2 linked regions of the Xanthobacter dioxanivorans genome follow. The protein of the gene in region 1 interacts with the protein of each later gene in a pairwise test. Links are inferred from orthologs where the notes say so. Each region holds a gene or a part of one and is shown in the gene's direction. Other genes may lie near its edges. The genes, in order: EZH22_RS04880 and gltA.

Region 1 (9,287 bases):
TGAGCGTTGCCTTGACCAGCTCATCCTCCCACTTCACGGCGAGGGACTTGGAGGCCTTGTCCACCATCGTCTCGAAGAAGTTGAACAGGTTCTTGGCATAGAGCGGAGAGGACGAGGCGGCGATCCGGCCGGGCACGTTGAGGTGGCCGACGATCTTGACGTTGCCCACCTCGACCACCTCGCCGGGGACCGCGCCGGCGACATTGCCGCCACGCTCCACCGCGAGGTCCACGATCACCGAGCCCGGCTTCATGGAGGCCACCATCTCCGCCGAGATCAGGCGCGGCGCGGGCCGGCCGGGGATCAAGGCGGTGGTGATGACGATGTCCTGCTTCTTCACGTGGTCGGCGACGAGGGCGGCCTGCTTGGCCTGGTACTCGGCGGACATGGGCTTGGCATAGCCGGCGGCGGTCTCCGCCTGCTTGAACTCGTCGTCCTCCACCGCGACGAACTTGGCGCCGAGGGAGGCGACCTGCTCCTTGGCGGCGGGGCGCACGTCGGTGGCGGTCACGATGGCACCGAGGCGGCGGGCGGTGGCGATGGCCTGGAGCCCGGCCACGCCCGCCCCCATGACGAAGACGCGCGCCGCGGGTACGGTGCCGGCGGCGGTCATCATCTGCGGCAGGGCTCGGTTGAACTCCGCGGCGGCGTCGATCACCGCGCGGTAGCCGGCAAGGTTCGCCTGGGAGGACAGCACGTCCATCACCTGGGCCCGGGTGATGCGGGGCATCAGCTCCATGGCGAAGGCGTTGACGTTGTAGCGGGCCAGCGTCGCCAGCGCCTCGTCATTGCCGTACGGGTCGAGGATGGCCAGAAGCAGCGCGCCGGGCTTGTACGACGAAAGTTCGGCTTCCGTCGGGCGGCGCACCTTCAGTACCACGTCCGCGCCGTACAGCGCATCCGACGCCGACGGCGCGATGGTGGCGCCTGCCGCCACATAGTCGGCATCGAGAATGCCGGACTTCACGCCCGCGCCGGTCTCCACCGCCACGTCGGCGCCAAGCGCGACGAGACGCTTCACCGTATCCGGGGTCGCAGCGACCCGCGGCTCGCCGAGATCAATCTCGGCGGGGACAGCGATTTTCATCTGAAATGTCTCCGGTGCTCCCGCCCATCAGCGGGTCAGAGGAGGAAGATCCACATGAGGGCGAGGATGATAGCGACGCCGATCGCGCCCCATTTGGTCAGGGCGGTGAAAAGGACGTAGGTGCTCTCGTGTTCGGCGTAGTCGTTGCCATCCGCGGTGGCATACTCGGCCGTGGCGTGGTCAGCCATCTTTTCCCCCTGCTCCAGCGTTTGTATTGGCCTTTAGCGGAGTTGCGAATTTCTGGCAACCGCATTGTGGTGTACAATATGCCACCAAAATCCGGGGGAGTGCCGCGGGCTCGGCTGAAGCGATTGTCCGATATGAAGAACACGTTGGCCTGGCATCGTATGTTCTTGTTTTGTTCGCGGCGCGGTGCTAGCCTTTTTTTATGATGCCCGATCGTGATTCCCGCTCTCGCACAGCACGCCGGTCCCCGCCTGCGGACGACGGCGCGCCGAGGGACAAGCCAGCCCCCCCGGCGCGGAAGGTGAAGGCGGCGCCGCTCGCGGTGACCGAGCCGCGGTCGGCGCGCATTGTCGGCCGCCTCGCGGAAGAGCGGGCGCTCCCGCCCCCTGCCGTCCCCGCCGCGCTCCACGGGGAGGGCGGTGCGGGCGTCGAGGCGGAGCGCCGGCGTGGGCGCGGCGCGGTGTCCAACGCCGCCGGGCGGTTCGAGCCGGCGGCCCGGGTGCTGTTCGACGACGGCTGGCAGAGCCTCGAAGAGCTGCCCCCCTTCCGCACGCAGGTAACGGAGGAACGCGCGCGCACGATCATCACCCGCAACCAGTCACCCGACATCGCCTTCGACCGCTCCATCAACGCCTATCGCGGATGCGAGCACGGATGCGTCTATTGTTTCGCGCGGCCGACCCATGCCTATCACGGCCTCTCCGCCGGCCTCGATTTCGAGAGCAAGCTGTTCGTAAAGCCGGACGCACCGGAACTGCTGGCGCGGGAGCTCTCCCACCCCTCCTACCAGCCCCGCGTCATCGCCATGGGCACCAACACCGACCCCTACCAGCCCATCGAACGGCGCTACGAAGTGACGCGGCGCATTCTCGAGGTGCTGGCGGATTTCGGCCATCCGGTGGGCATCGTGACCAAGTCGGCGCTGGTGGCCCGTGACATCGACATCCTCGCCCCCATGGCCGAGCGCGGCCTGGTGAAGGTGGCCATCTCCGTCACCACCCTCGACCCGCATCTCGCCCGGACCATGGAGCCGAGGGCGGCGAGCCCGCACGTTCGGCTCGGCACCATCCGCCGCCTCGCCGACGCGGGCATCCCCACGGCCGTGCTCACCGCCCCGCTCATCCCGGCGCTGAACGACATGGAGGTGGAGCGCATCCTCGACGCGGCCAAGGCCGCGGGCGCCTGCGAGGCCGGCTACGTCATGCTGCGCCTGCCGCTGGAGATCGCCGACCTGTTCCGTGAATGGCTGGTGGCGCATTTTCCCGACAAGGCCCGGCACGTGCTGGGCCTCATCCGGCAGATGCACGGCGGGCGGGACTATGATGCCACCTTCGGCAAGCGGCAGCGCGGCGAAGGCCCCTATGCGTGGACCATCGGCCGCCGCTTCGAGATCGCCGCCCGGCGCCTCGGCCTGGCGGGACGGGGCATGAAGCTCACCACCACCCATTTCCGCCGTCCGGCCGCTCCCGGCCAGCAGCTTTCCCTGTTCGATTGAGAGCCCCATGCCCGTGCCGACCACTTCGCCTTCGCCAGCCCTGCGCCTCCATTTGGTCACCCTCGGCGTCGGTGACCTCGCCCGCGCCTGCGCATTCTATTCGGCCATGGGTCTCGAACAGCGCGACGCCGGAGCGGAGGGCGTCGCCTTCTTCATGGCCGGGCACGTGGTGCTGAGCCTGTTCCCACGCCATCGCCTCGCGGAGGACGCAACCCTTCCCGACGAGCCCGCGCAGCGTTTCGCCGGGCAGACGCTCGCCTGCAACGTGGCAAGCGAAGAGGAGGTGGCCGCACTCATCGCCCGTGCGGCTGCGGCCGGAGGCACGCAGGTGAAGCCGGCGCAGAAGGTCTTCTGGGGCGGGACGAGCGGCTATTTCGCCGATCCTGACGGGCACCTGTGGGAAGTGGCGCACAATCCCTTCTTCCCATTCGATGCCGAAGGTCGGCTGACCGTGCCCAAGAAAGCCGCATCTTGAGCCGCACGGTGCGCGGCGGGTGCGGTGCTCGCCGCGCCGTGATGCCTTCAGGCGTCCGGGCGGCAGCGGTCGGCGCCATAGGCGCGCATGAACACGCGGACCGCACCCCGTACGGATTTCGCCACCGATTCCGGGTCGGGGGCGTCCGGCGCGCCGACGAGGACGGGAATGGTCACGCCGTCCTTGCACAAGGTGAGGAACTGGCTCGCCGCCTGATCCACGTCGTCAATGTCGAGAACCCCCTGTTCCACCTTGGCGGCGAGGAAGCGGGACAGGCGGCTCACCCCCTCGCAGGGGCCGGCCTCGAAGAATTGCCGTCCGATGTCGGGAAACTTGGCAGAGATGGCGATGACGGTGCGCAGCAGCGCGATGCTGCTCGGGCGCAGGACGGCGTGGATGAAGGAATAGCCGAGCTTGGTGAGGGCGGTTTCCACGTCCTCTTCCTCGGCATCCACCACGAACATCCGCTCTGCGGTCTCCTCGCATTCGCTCGCGACCAGGGCGGCGAAGAGGTCTTCCTTGTTCTCGAAATAAACGTAGAGGGTGCCCTTGGAGACTCCGGCCGCGCGCGCGATATCGCCCATGCTGGCAGCGTCGAAGCCGCGATCGAAAAACACATCCCGCGCACCCACCAGGATCTGATTGCGCTTTTCGGGGTCCTGCCCGGCGGCGGACAGGCTCTCCCGCGTGTTGCCTGCGCGCACCTTGAGGTCCCCGTCGGCACCGCTCTCGCTCATAAGCTCACGTCGCTTTCTCTCCCCGCCCTGTTCTCGGCGATGGCGCCCGCCCGGCGCAAGCTCCGAATGCCCGCCGCACCATGTCCGGCCAACAGGTTGCACCCACGCCACAGTCCTTGAAAGGAAAAAATTGACCGAACCGTTCAGTTCTCCGTTGCCAAGGCCGCGGAACTGGGCTAACTTCCATTCATCGAACTGAACCGTTCGGTCAATCGCGTGGTTCCGCAACCCACGCGCTGATCGGACCGAGGGAGGAGAGCAACGCCCCCGCTCTCCTCCCTTTTTCATTTCGGCCGGCCTTCGGATGCGACGGCGCTGCGAACGGGACAACCGGCCTGCCTCCGGCCCCTCCGTCGATCCCGCCGGACCCCGCGACATTGCGCCACATCCGACTTGGCGGCCTCCACCCCCACCCTACTTTACGGAAACCGATCCGGGCCCCTCTGGCGCAGACGACCTGCGTGATGTCGGATCACAGCGTGCTCAGCACTCTTTGGGACCCGAACCGCCCATGCTTTTTCTTCCGCCGTCATGACGGCTGCGTCTTCCGCGAGCGATCGCGCCGGGCGGCGCCGCGCGCTCCTCGTCGTCAATCCCCGCGCCCGCAATGGCTCGGCATCGCTGACGGCCGCGCGGGCCGCGCTGTCCGACGACCTTCACCTCATCGATGCCGACCTCCCGCAGGACCGCCCCCTGTCCGATCTCATCCGGGCCCGCGCCGGAGAGGTGGACCTGATCATCCTCGGCGGCGGCGACGGCACCCTCAACTCGGCCGCATCCGGCCTGTTCGACACCCAGCTCCCGCTGGGCGTCCTGCCGCTGGGCACCGCCAACGACTTCGCCCGCACCCTCGCCATCCCGCCCGATCCCCTCGCCGCGGCGCGCCTCATCGTGTCGGGGCAGCCGCGCGCCGTCGACCTCGGCGAGGTCAACGGCCATCCCTTCCTCAACGTCGCCAGCGTCGGCTTCTCGGCCGACCTCGCCCGCGCGCTGACCCAGCAGGCCAAGCGGCAATTCGGAATATTGGGATACGGCGTCGTCGCCGCCCGCCTGCTCCTGCAGTCGCGGCTCTTCACCGCCTTCATCGAGCATGACGGCCAGGTCGAGACCGTGCGCACGCTGCAGGTCTCGGTGGGCAACGGACGCTATTACGGGGGCGGCATGACGGTCGCGGCCTCGGCCGCCCCCGACGACGGAAAGCTGGATTTCTACAGCCTTGAAGTCGACCATTGGTGGCGGCTCCTGACCCTCCTTCCCGCGCTCCGGCGGGGCACGCAGGGCGAATGGGATGACGTGCGCGCCTTCCGCACCACCGAGGTGGTGGTGCGGACCAGCCGCCCCCGACCCGTCAACACCGATGGCGAGCTCGTCACCTTCACCCCCGCGCATTTCCGCATCCGGCCGGCGGCCATCCGCGTGTACGCGCCGCCGGTCCGCGCCGCCTCTCCCGCAACCTCATCGCTCCTGGGTGCCCCGTGATGGACTACCTCCTTCAACTCGCCGCCGACCCCGCCGCCTGGGTGGCCCTGGTGACGCTGGTGGCCATGGAAGTCGTGCTCGGCATCGACAACCTCATCTTCATCTCCATCCTCACCAACAAGCTGCCGCCGCAGTACCGCTCGAAGGCCCGGCGCATCGGCATCGGCCTCGCTTTGGTGCTGCGCCTGGCGCTGCTCGGCACCATCGCCATCATCGTGAAGCTGACGACCCCGATCTTCTCGGTCCTCGGACAGGGCTTCTCATGGCGCGACCTCATCCTCATCGCCGGCGGCCTGTTCCTGGTGTGGAAGGCCACCACCGAGATCCATCACAACGTGGATCCGGTCACCCATGCCGAGGACGTCAAGGAAAGCCGCGTGACCATCGGCTTCGCCGCCGCCATCGCCCAGATCCTGATGCTGGACCTCGTCTTCTCCATCGACAGCATCATCACCGCCGTGGGCATGACGGAGCACATCCCGATCATGATCATCGCCGTCATCGCGGCGGTCACCTGCATGCTCCTGGCCGCCGATCCGCTGGCGAAGTTCATCGAGGCCAATCCCACCGTGGTGATGCTCGCCCTCGGCTTCCTCATCATGATCGGCATGACGCTGATCGCCGAAGGCTTCGGCGCCCACGTGCCCAAGGGCTACGTCTATGCCGCCATGGGCTTTTCCACCGCCATCGAGGCGCTCAACATGCTGGTGCGGCGGCGCCGGACGGTGCCGCCGCACGGCTGAGGCGTCGCAATGCGGGAACCCGGCTCCGCCGCATGGCGGGCCGGGCCCGATCTGCTCTATGCTTCGGTGCTGCGCCGGGCTGCCGGCCGGCGCGCTCCCCGATCGAGGTCAAAGTCAGAGGTTCGCCGATGCCTCCCCGTCTCTTCCTCCGTGCCGCCGCCTGCGCCGCGGCGCCGTTCCTTGCCGTGCTCGCCTGGGGCACTCCCGCCTCGGCCCAGACCTGCCTCGAGCAGATCGTCGGCGTGCAGGCCGAGCTGAAATCGCGCCTGCCCCGTCCGCAGAAGCCGCCGACAGAGCAGCAGAGCATCGGCGCGCAGACCGACCAGCAGCCCACCCCGGGCTCGCTCTCCTCCGCCGGACTCAGCGAGCCTCAGACCGGCGCCTACGGCGCCCTCAACCAGGCCATCAACCTACAGGCCGCGGGCGACGAGGCCGGCTGCCTCAAGGCCCTCGCGGAAGCCAGGCGGCTCGGCGGCCTCTAGGCGCGATCCGAGCAACTGAACCCATTTGCTCGGCAAATCGCCCTTAAGGACGTTGAGAGGGGACGCGGCGTCCTCTTTCCCCAATCTAGAGCCGGTCGCGCAGGGCGTAATAGCTCAGGCCCGCCACCAGCAGCGGGTACCGCATGAGGGTGCCGCCCGGAAACGGCGGCACCGGCAAGCGCTGGAGCACGTCGAAGCGCTCCATCTGGCCGCGCACGGCCTCGGCGAGAATCTTGCCGAACAGCGGCGCCAGCGCGACCCCCTGCCCGCTATAGCCAGCCGAGACCAGGACATGGTCCGACAGGCGCCGCACGAAGGGCAGGCGCGGCAGGGTGATGGCGAGCACCCCGCCCCAGCCGTAATCGATCCGCACGTCGGCGAGCTGGGGGAAGATCTTCAGCATGAACGGCCGCACGAAGGCCGGCACATCGGGCTGGAGCGAGCGCCGGTAGCTCTCCCCGCCGCCGAACAGCAGCCGCCCGTCGGCGCTCAGGCGGAAATAGTTGATGACGAACTTGCTGTCCGCCACCGCCGCGTCATTGGCGATGATCTCCTGCGCCCGCGCGCCGAGGGGCTCGGTGGCGGCGATGTAGTTGCAGATGGGCATGACGTGGGCCCCCACCCGCCGGTCCAGCCCGTCCATCAGGCCGTTGCCGCATTCGAGCAGAAAGTCGGCATGGACGGTGCCGCCGGTGTCGGTGGTCACGCTCACCCCGGAGGGGCCATCCGCGACCTTCGCCACCCGGGTGCCCTCGTGGATCTCCACCCCCGCGGCGCTCGCCGCCGTGGCAAGGCCGAGGGCGAAGTTGAGCGGGTGGAGATGGCCCGCGCCCCGGTCCAGCGTCCCTCCGTGATAGGCGGGGCTGCCCACCAGCGCCCGCAATTCCTCGCGGGAGAGGGGCGTCACCTGGTCGTAGCCGTACACCTCGGCAAGGCGCCGGGCATAAGCGTGGCTCTCGGCGACGAAGTGCGGCTTGTGGTCGGCGTGGATGAGACCGGGCCGGTAGTCGCAGGCGATGGCGTGGCGGGCGATGCGGTCGTGCACCAACGCCTTCGCCTCCTCGGCGAGGTCCCAGAGCTTGCGGGCGTCATCGAGGCCCACGGCCTTCTCGAGAAAGTCCTGGTCGCGCCTCTGGCCTGAATGAAGCTGGCCGCCATTGCGCCCCGAGGCGCCCGAACCGACCCGGACCGCCTCCAGCAACACCACCCGGAAGCCGGCCTCGGCCAGATGCAGCGCCGCCGACAGCCCCGTATAGCCACCGCCCAGCACGCACACGTCCGCCTTCGCGCCGCCCCTAAGGGGAGCGAAGGCGGGACAGGGAACCGCAGTCGCCGCGTACCAGGAGCGGGCATGGCCGGCGGGATTCAGCGGGGCGGTCACGCGGATCATTGCGTTCCCCCTTCCTTATCATTGCGCGCGGGCGTGCGGCCCGCGGGATCTGGCCCGAAGCAACGCTCCATCAGACGTTGAGCAGCAGGTACTCCCGTTCCCAGGGCGAGATGACCCGCATGAAGGTCTCGAACTCGGCCTGCTTGACCGCCGCGTAGGTGGCGACGAAGCGGCGGCCGAGCACCTCGGACAGGGCCTCGCTCTCCTCGAAGGCCGCCACCGCCTCCAGAAGCCCGCGCGGCAGGTCGAAGTCGAGGTTCTTCGCGTCCCCCTCCAGCGGATCGGTGGCCCGCAGGTTCTCCATGATGCCGAGATAGCCGCAGGCGAGGGACGCGGCGATGACGAGATAGGGGTTGGCATCGGACGAGGGCACGCGGTTTTCCAGGCGCCTCGCCTCCGGGGTGGAGGGCGGCACGCGCAGGCCGGCGGTGCGGTTGTCGTAGCCCCACTGGAGATTGATCGGCGCCATCGAATCGCGGGTGAGCCGGCGATAGGAGTTCACGTAGGGCGCCATGATGCACATCACCGCCGGCATATATTTCTGGTGGCCGGCGATGAAGGAGAAGAATTCCGGCGTGGGATCGCCGTCATCGTCGGAGAAGATGTTCCGCCCGGTCTCGGCGGAGATCACCGACTGGTGGATGTGCATGGCGCTGCCCGGCTCGTTGGCGATGGGCTTGGCCATGAAGGTGGCGTAGATCTTGTGGCCGAGCGCGGCCTCGCGGATGGTGCGCTTGAACAGGAACACCTGGTCGGCCAGGGTCAGCGGGTCGCCGTGGCGCAGGTTGATCTCCATCTGCGCGGCGCCGTCCTCGTGGATCAGCGTGTCGATCTCGAGCCCCTGGGCCTCGGAATAATCGTAGATGTCCTCGAACAGTGCGTCGAACTCGTTCACCGCCTGGATCGAATAGGATTGCCGCCCGATCTCCGGCCGGCCGGAACGCCCCACCGGCGGCTTCAGCGGATAGTCGGGGTCGGTGTTGGTCTCGACCAGGTAGAATTCGATCTCCGGCGCCACCACCGCCTTCCAGCCCTTCTTCTCGTAGAGCGAGATGACGTGCTTGAGCACCTGGCGGGGCGAGACCTCCACCGGACGGCCGTCGCGATGGAAGGCGTCGTGGATCACCTGGGCGGTCGGGTCCTGCGCCCAGGGCACGGAGCACAGGGTGGAGAGGTCCGGCTCCAGGACCAGGTCGCTGTCCGCCACCACCGA
Region 2 (6,027 bases), 3.0 Mb from region 1 along the record:
GACCCCCGCCCCTACGCCCTCATCCTCGCCGGCGGCCTTGGCCGGCGGATGGAGGCCGAAGCCCTCGGCGCGCCCGCCAAGCCCCTCGTTCCCCTCGCCGGCCGGCCGCTCATCACCCATGTCATCGAGCGGATGCGGCCCCAGGTGCGCGAGCTGTGGATCAACGCCAACACGGCGGGCGACGCCTTCGCGGCGTTCGGCTGCCCGGTGCTTCCCGACAGCATCGCCGGCTTTCCGGGGCCCCTCGCGGGGGTGCTGGCCGGCCTCGACCACCTTGCCGATGTCGCCCCTGATGCCGACCTGCTGACCGTGCCGGCGGACACGCCCTTCCTTCCGCCGGACCTGGCGCAGCGGCTGGTCGGGCGCCGCCGGCAATGCGGAAGCGTGGTCTGCGCCGGCTCGGGCGGGCAGCGTCATCCGGTGATCGCAGTGTGGCCCGCCACCGCGCGCACCGCGCTGCGGCAAAGCCTGACGATGGGACGTCTGAAAGTCGGGCTTCTGCTGGAGCACCTTAACGCCGTAACAGAGAACTGGGACACCACGCCCGACGACCCATTCTTCAATGTGAACACGCCGGAAGAGCTTGCCATTGCTCAGATTCGCGCCTCTGCCCGGCAATGAAGCATGGTCACGCTTGCGGCAGGATTGGGGAGGGTTTAGGACTGCGAGATGGCAGCTTCGCATTCGCGAAGATGCCGGAGCGGAGACGGACTTGCCGCTCGGAGAACCGGACGGCCACCTCCGGCCTCCGCGGAGTTCCGGTTTCTGTCCGCCCAAAGGATGAGGGATCCATGGACGCCACCACCAACACCGGCGCAAAAGCGGCCAAGCTGAGCCTGGGGGAGAAAAGCTGGGAACTTCCGATCCACGAAGGCACCATCGGGCCGGACGTGGTGGATATATCCAAGCTCTATGGCCACACCGGGATGTTCACCTACGACCCCGGCTTCACCTCCACGGCCTCCTGCGAGAGCAAGATTACCTACATCGACGGCGACGAGGGCGTGCTGCTCTATCGCGGCTACCCCATCGAACAGGTCGCCGAGAACGGTGACTTCCTCGAGACTTGCTATCTCCTGCTCTACGGCGAGCTTCCCACCGCCGCCCAGAAGGCCGAATTCGACAGCTCAGTGACCCTCCACACGATGGTTCACGAGCAGATGACACGCTTTTTCCAGGGCTTTCGCCGCGACGCGCACCCCATGGCCATCATGGTGGCATCCGTCGGCGCGCTGTCCGCCTTTTATCACGATTCCACCGATATTTCCGATCCCACCCAGCGCCTGATCGCATCCATCCGCATGATCGCGAAGATGCCGACGCTGGCAGCCATGGCCTACAAGTATTCCATCGGCCAGCCGTTCGTTTATCCCAAGAACGAACTCGACTACACGGCGAACTTCCTGCACATGTGCTTTGCGGTGCCGTGCGAGGAATACAAGGTCAACCCCATTCTCGCGAAGGCCATGGATAAGATCTTTATCCTCCATGCCGATCACGAGCAGAACGCGTCCACCTCCACCGTGCGCCTTGCCGGCTCCTCCGGCGCCAATCCCTTCGCCTGCATCGCCGCCGGCATTGCCTGCCTGTGGGGCCCCGCCCACGGCGGCGCCAACGAGGCGGCGCTGAAGATGCTCGCCGAGATCGGCTCGGTCGATCGCATCCCGGAATACATCCGGCGCTCCAAGGACAAGAACGATCCGTTCCGCCTCATGGGCTTTGGACACCGGGTCTACAAGAACTACGACCCGCGCGCCAAGATCATGCAGCAGACCTGCCACGAGGTGCTGACCGAGCTCGGCATCAAGGACGACCCGCTGCTGGACGTGGCCGTGGAGCTGGAGCGCATCGCGCTCTCCGACGACTATTTCATCGAGAAGAAGCTCTACCCGAACATCGACTTCTACTCGGGCATCACGCTCAAGGCGATGGGCTTCCCCACCACCATGTTCACCGTGCTGTTCGCCCTCGCCCGCACCGTGGGCTGGATCGGCCAGTGGAAGGAAATGATCGAGGATCCGAGCCAGCGCATCGGACGTCCCCGTCAGCTCTATACCGGTGCCGCCCAGCGCGACTACATCGCCATGTCCAAGCGGAAGTGATCGCTTCGGACCGGAGCGTTCACATCGGAGAAAAAAGCGCGGCCTCCGGGCCGCGCTTTGCGTTTTGACGTGGCCTGATCGAGGCCGGCCCTCAGGCCGCCGGCAGAATGCCCGGGCGCCCGGTGCGGGCGAGGTGCAGCACCACCTCGGCGGCGCGCGCGCTGGGGCTCGGCCCCCGGATGCCGAAGATGGCGTCGAAGCGGGCGAACGCCGCCTCCTGCCGCGCCCGCTCCGGCGTGTCGGCGAGCAGCCCCGTGAGCGCGCCGACCAGCGCCGGGACGGTGCAGTATTCCTGCAGGAATTCCGGCACCACATTCTCCCCCGCCACCAGATTCGCCAGGATCACCGTCGTGCCCTGCAGCACGCGGCGGCCGATCTGCGCCTCCAGCCAGCCGATGCGGTAGGCGGCCACGTGCGGGATGCCCGCCAGCGCCAGCTCCAGCGTGACGGTGCCCGAGGCCGCCAGCGCCGCCCGCGCGCCGCGGAAGGCCGCGAGCTTCTCGGCTTCCGAGGTGACGATGCGGGGCTTCAGCGGCCAGTCGGCGACCGTCTCCCGCACCAGCGCCTCGAGGCGCGGCAGGGTCGGCAGGACGAGTTCCATGGGCTGCGAGCGCCCCACCTCGGCGAGCGCGGCGCCGAAATCCCGGCCCAGCCGCACGATCTCGCGCCGGCGGCTGCCCGGCAGCACCAGCACGAGCGGCGGCTCCGCCCGCCGGCGCGCTGCTTCCGCCTGCGACGGGCGCAACGCGTCCAGCCGCTCCAAGAGGGGATGACCCACATAGAAGGTGGGCGGCCCCCCAGCCGGCGGTGCACCTCGGGCTCGAACGGCAGCAAGGCGAGGAGCGCATCCACATAGGGCCGCATGGCGGGCGCCCGCCCCGGCCGCCAGATCCAGACGGTGGGCGAGACGTACTTCACGATCGGAATGTCCGGGTTCGCCGCCCGCACCCGCGCCGCGACGCGGTGGGTGAAATCCGGCGCATCCACCAGGACCAGCACATCGGGAGGATCCGCGAGGACCGCCGCCACCGTCTGCTTCAGCCGGCGCAGGAGAATGGGCAGCCGGCCGAGCACGGCGGCGATGCCGATGGCGGTCAGGTCGTCCATGGGAAAGAGGCTTTCGAGCCCCGCCGCCGTCATGCGCCGGCCCCCGACGCCACGGAACGCCATATCGGGCACCTGCGCCGCCAGCGTTTCCATCAGGGCGCCGCCGAGTTGGTCGCCGGACTCCTCCCCCGCCACCATGAACACGCGCAGCGGCTTGCCCGGCGCCCCGCGCACCTGCGCCCCCGAACTCATGCCGCGTCGCCCCGGCCCATGCCGAACACGAACAGGCCAGCCGAGTCGGCGGCAGAACCCAGCGCCTGGGCATCCGGCACGATGGCGCCGCCGGCCTCGAAGGCGATGCCCGCGAGCCCTGCTTCCGCCGCCCGCTCCACCGTGGCCGGACCGAGGGAGGGCAGGTCGACGCGCCGGTCCTGGCCCGGCTTCGGCGCCTTCACCAGCACGCCGCGCCGCGCGGGGATGCGCAGGCGGCCGGTGCGGCGCATCTCGCCGTAGCGCGCGAGCATCTGGTCGGTGCCTTCCGCCGCTTCCACCGCCACGACGAAGCCGTCGACCACGATCACCCCCTGCCCCACGTCGAACGGCCCGAGGGTGCGGATCAGGTCGAGCCCGCGCGCCATGTCCGCCCGGTCCTGCGCCGTGGGCGCGAGGGCGCCCAGCACGCCCTCCGGCAGGAGCAGGCGCGGCACCGCCTCATGCGCGCCGATGAGGTGGAAGCCCTGCTCGGCCACCAGGCCCAGCACGCCGGACAGGAGATGATTGTCGCCCCCCCGGAACAGCCGGATGATGCGCGGCAGCACGCGGAGCATGGTCCAGTCGAGGCCGAGGTCTGACACCCGTGGGCGCGTGAGCGCGCCCACCATGACCAGGTCCTTCACCCCACGCGCCTTCGCCAGCGCGGTGACCGAGCCCAGCGAGCCGAGGCGGAACCAGTGGTGGGGATAGCGCTCCAGCGCCGGGTCGGCGAAGCCGCGAATGAGGAAGAGCAGCACCTCCCGCCCTTCGGCCACGACCGCGTCGGCAACGGCAGCGGGAAATGCGCCACCCCCGGCGACGATGCCGAGGGGACCCGTCCCGGACGGGCGCTTGCCGATCGGTCCTTCACCGGGCGCGGACGGCCCCTTCGGCTCACCTCCGGCCGGTCCCGGGCATGATGGCTCATCGGACGGGCCGGGCGCCGGATCCGTCTCCCGCCCGTTCTGCCCCGGCAGGCTCACGCCTCACTCCTCCTTGATGACGCCCCGCGAGGGCTGGCAGAGGGGGCGCTTGCGATCGGCGTCGATGAAGCCCAGCACGGTGGCGGCGAAGGGCGACTGCGCCTCCTTCTCCCGAACCCGCGCGAGGCGCTCGTCGAACGTTCCCTCGCCGAAGAACAGGTCGCGATAGACCGCCCGGGCCTCGTGCATCTCGGCCTTGCTGTAGCCGCGGCGCTTCATGCCCACCACGTTGAGGCCCACGAGCTTGCCGGCCTGGCCGAGCACGTTGCCGAACGGGATCACGTCCTCGCGCACGCCGGTGAGGCCGGAAATCATGCACTGGGCGCCGATGCGCGTGAACTGGTGGACGGCGCACTGGCCGCCGAGGAAGGTGAAGTCCCCCACGCTCACATGGCCGCCGAGCACCGCGTTATTGGCGAAAATCACCTGGTTGCCGACCGCACAGTCGTGGCCCACATGGGAGCCGGTCATCATCATGACCTGGTCGCCGATGCGGGTCACGCCAACCCCGCCGGCGGTACCGGTGCTCGCGGTGACGTGCTCGCGCAGCACGCATTCCGCGCCGATGTGCAACTCTGTGCGCTCGCCCTTGTAATGCACCGACTGCGGTGCCGTGCCGAGCGAGGCGAAGGGATAGACCACGGTGCGCGCGCCGATGGTGGTGACGCCCTGGACATTCACGTGTGAGAGGAGCTTCACGCCCGCCTTCAGCACCACGTCCGGACCGAGAATGCAGTAGGGGCCGATCTCCACGTCATCCGCGAGGCCCGCCGGGTTTTCCACCCGGGCGGTGGGATCGATCTTCGGCACTAGCTGTTCTCCACGATCATGGCGCCCACCTTGGCTTCGGCCACCAGCTCGCCACGCACTTTCGCTTCGCCCCGATACCACCACATGTTGCGGCGGCGGGAAATGCGGGTCATGTGGTATTCGAGCACGTCTCCGGGCACCACCGGACGGCGGAACTTGGCCTCGTCGATGGTCATGAAATAGACGAGGGAGGGCTTCTCGTTGTCCTTGCCCAGGACGCAGACGACGCCGGCGGTCTGCGCCATGCCCTCGATGATGAGCACGCCGGGCATCACCGGATTACCGGGAAAGTGGCCCTGGAAATGCGGCTCGTTGGCCGTGACGTTCTTGATGCCGATGCAGGAGAGGTCGGCGTCGATCTGCTCCACCCGGTCCACCATGAGGAAGGGATAGCGGTGGGGAAGGCACGCCAGCACCCGCTGGATGTCCGCGCTCTGGAGCACCTTGGTTGCGGCGTCCGCCCCCATAGACGTCGTCTCGGTCATTCGTCCGCTCCCTCCCCCTCCATGTCCTTCTCCCCCCGGCGCGCGCTCGCGGCGGCAAGGCGCTTGAGGGTCGTCACCTCGCGGAACCATTCGCGCACGGGCTTGGCCGGCGAGCCGCCCCAGCGCACGCCGGGGGGACGTCACCCTTCACGTTGCTGGACGCCGCGATCTGCGCGCCGGTGCCGATGGTGACATGGCCGACCACGCCCACCTGCCCGCCGAGCATCACGAAGTCGCCAAGCGTGGTGGAACCGGAAATTCCGGTCTGGGACACCACGATGCAGTGGCGCCCGATGACCACGTTGTGGGCGATCTGCACCAGGTTGTCGATCTTGCTGCCCTCGCCGA

What was found.
Region 2: the proteins of EZH22_RS04880 (region 1) and gltA interact in binary tests that used the Escherichia coli proteins (3 or more experiments, as listed by UniProt). The link is inferred for Xanthobacter dioxanivorans from one-to-one orthologs.

The regions. Positions count from the first base shown.
Region 1 is NZ_CP063362.1:1,011,329-1,020,615, forward strand. What follows is about bases 3,547-6,485. They hold EZH22_RS04880 (lipid kinase), read left to right. Parts: upstream 3,547-4,511; coding sequence 4,512-5,459; downstream 5,460-6,485. Other genes in these bases: EZH22_RS04875 (TetR/AcrR family transcriptional regulator), read right to left, coding at 3,547-3,980; EZH22_RS04885 (TerC family protein), read left to right, coding at 5,459-6,202; EZH22_RS04890 (hypothetical protein), read left to right, coding at 6,331-6,485. In the rest of the region: EZH22_RS04855 (Re/Si-specific NAD(P)(+) transhydrogenase subunit alpha), read right to left, coding at 1-1,087; EZH22_RS04860 (aa3-type cytochrome c oxidase subunit IV), read right to left, coding at 1,123-1,275; EZH22_RS04865 (PA0069 family radical SAM protein), read left to right, coding at 1,575-2,768; EZH22_RS04870 (VOC family protein), read left to right, coding at 2,776-3,243; more of EZH22_RS04875, read right to left, coding at 3,291-3,546; more of EZH22_RS04890, read left to right, coding at 6,486-6,684; EZH22_RS04895 (NAD(P)/FAD-dependent oxidoreductase), read right to left, coding at 6,770-8,074; EZH22_RS04900 (glutamine synthetase family protein), read right to left, coding at 8,145-9,287. UniProt on the Escherichia coli protein: In vitro phosphorylates phosphatidylglycerol but not diacylglycerol; the in vivo substrate is unknown.
Region 2 is NZ_CP063362.1:3,997,514-4,003,540, reverse strand. The notes cover bases 1-2,946. They hold gltA (citrate synthase), read left to right. Parts: upstream 1-791; coding sequence 792-2,102; downstream 2,103-2,946. Other genes in these bases: mobA (molybdenum cofactor guanylyltransferase MobA), read left to right, coding at 1-621. Also shown: UDP-2,3-diacylglucosamine diphosphatase LpxI domain-containing protein, read right to left, coding at 3,398-4,384; lpxA (acyl-ACP--UDP-N-acetylglucosamine O-acyltransferase), read right to left, coding at 4,388-5,194; 3-hydroxyacyl-ACP dehydratase FabZ, read right to left, coding at 5,194-5,679.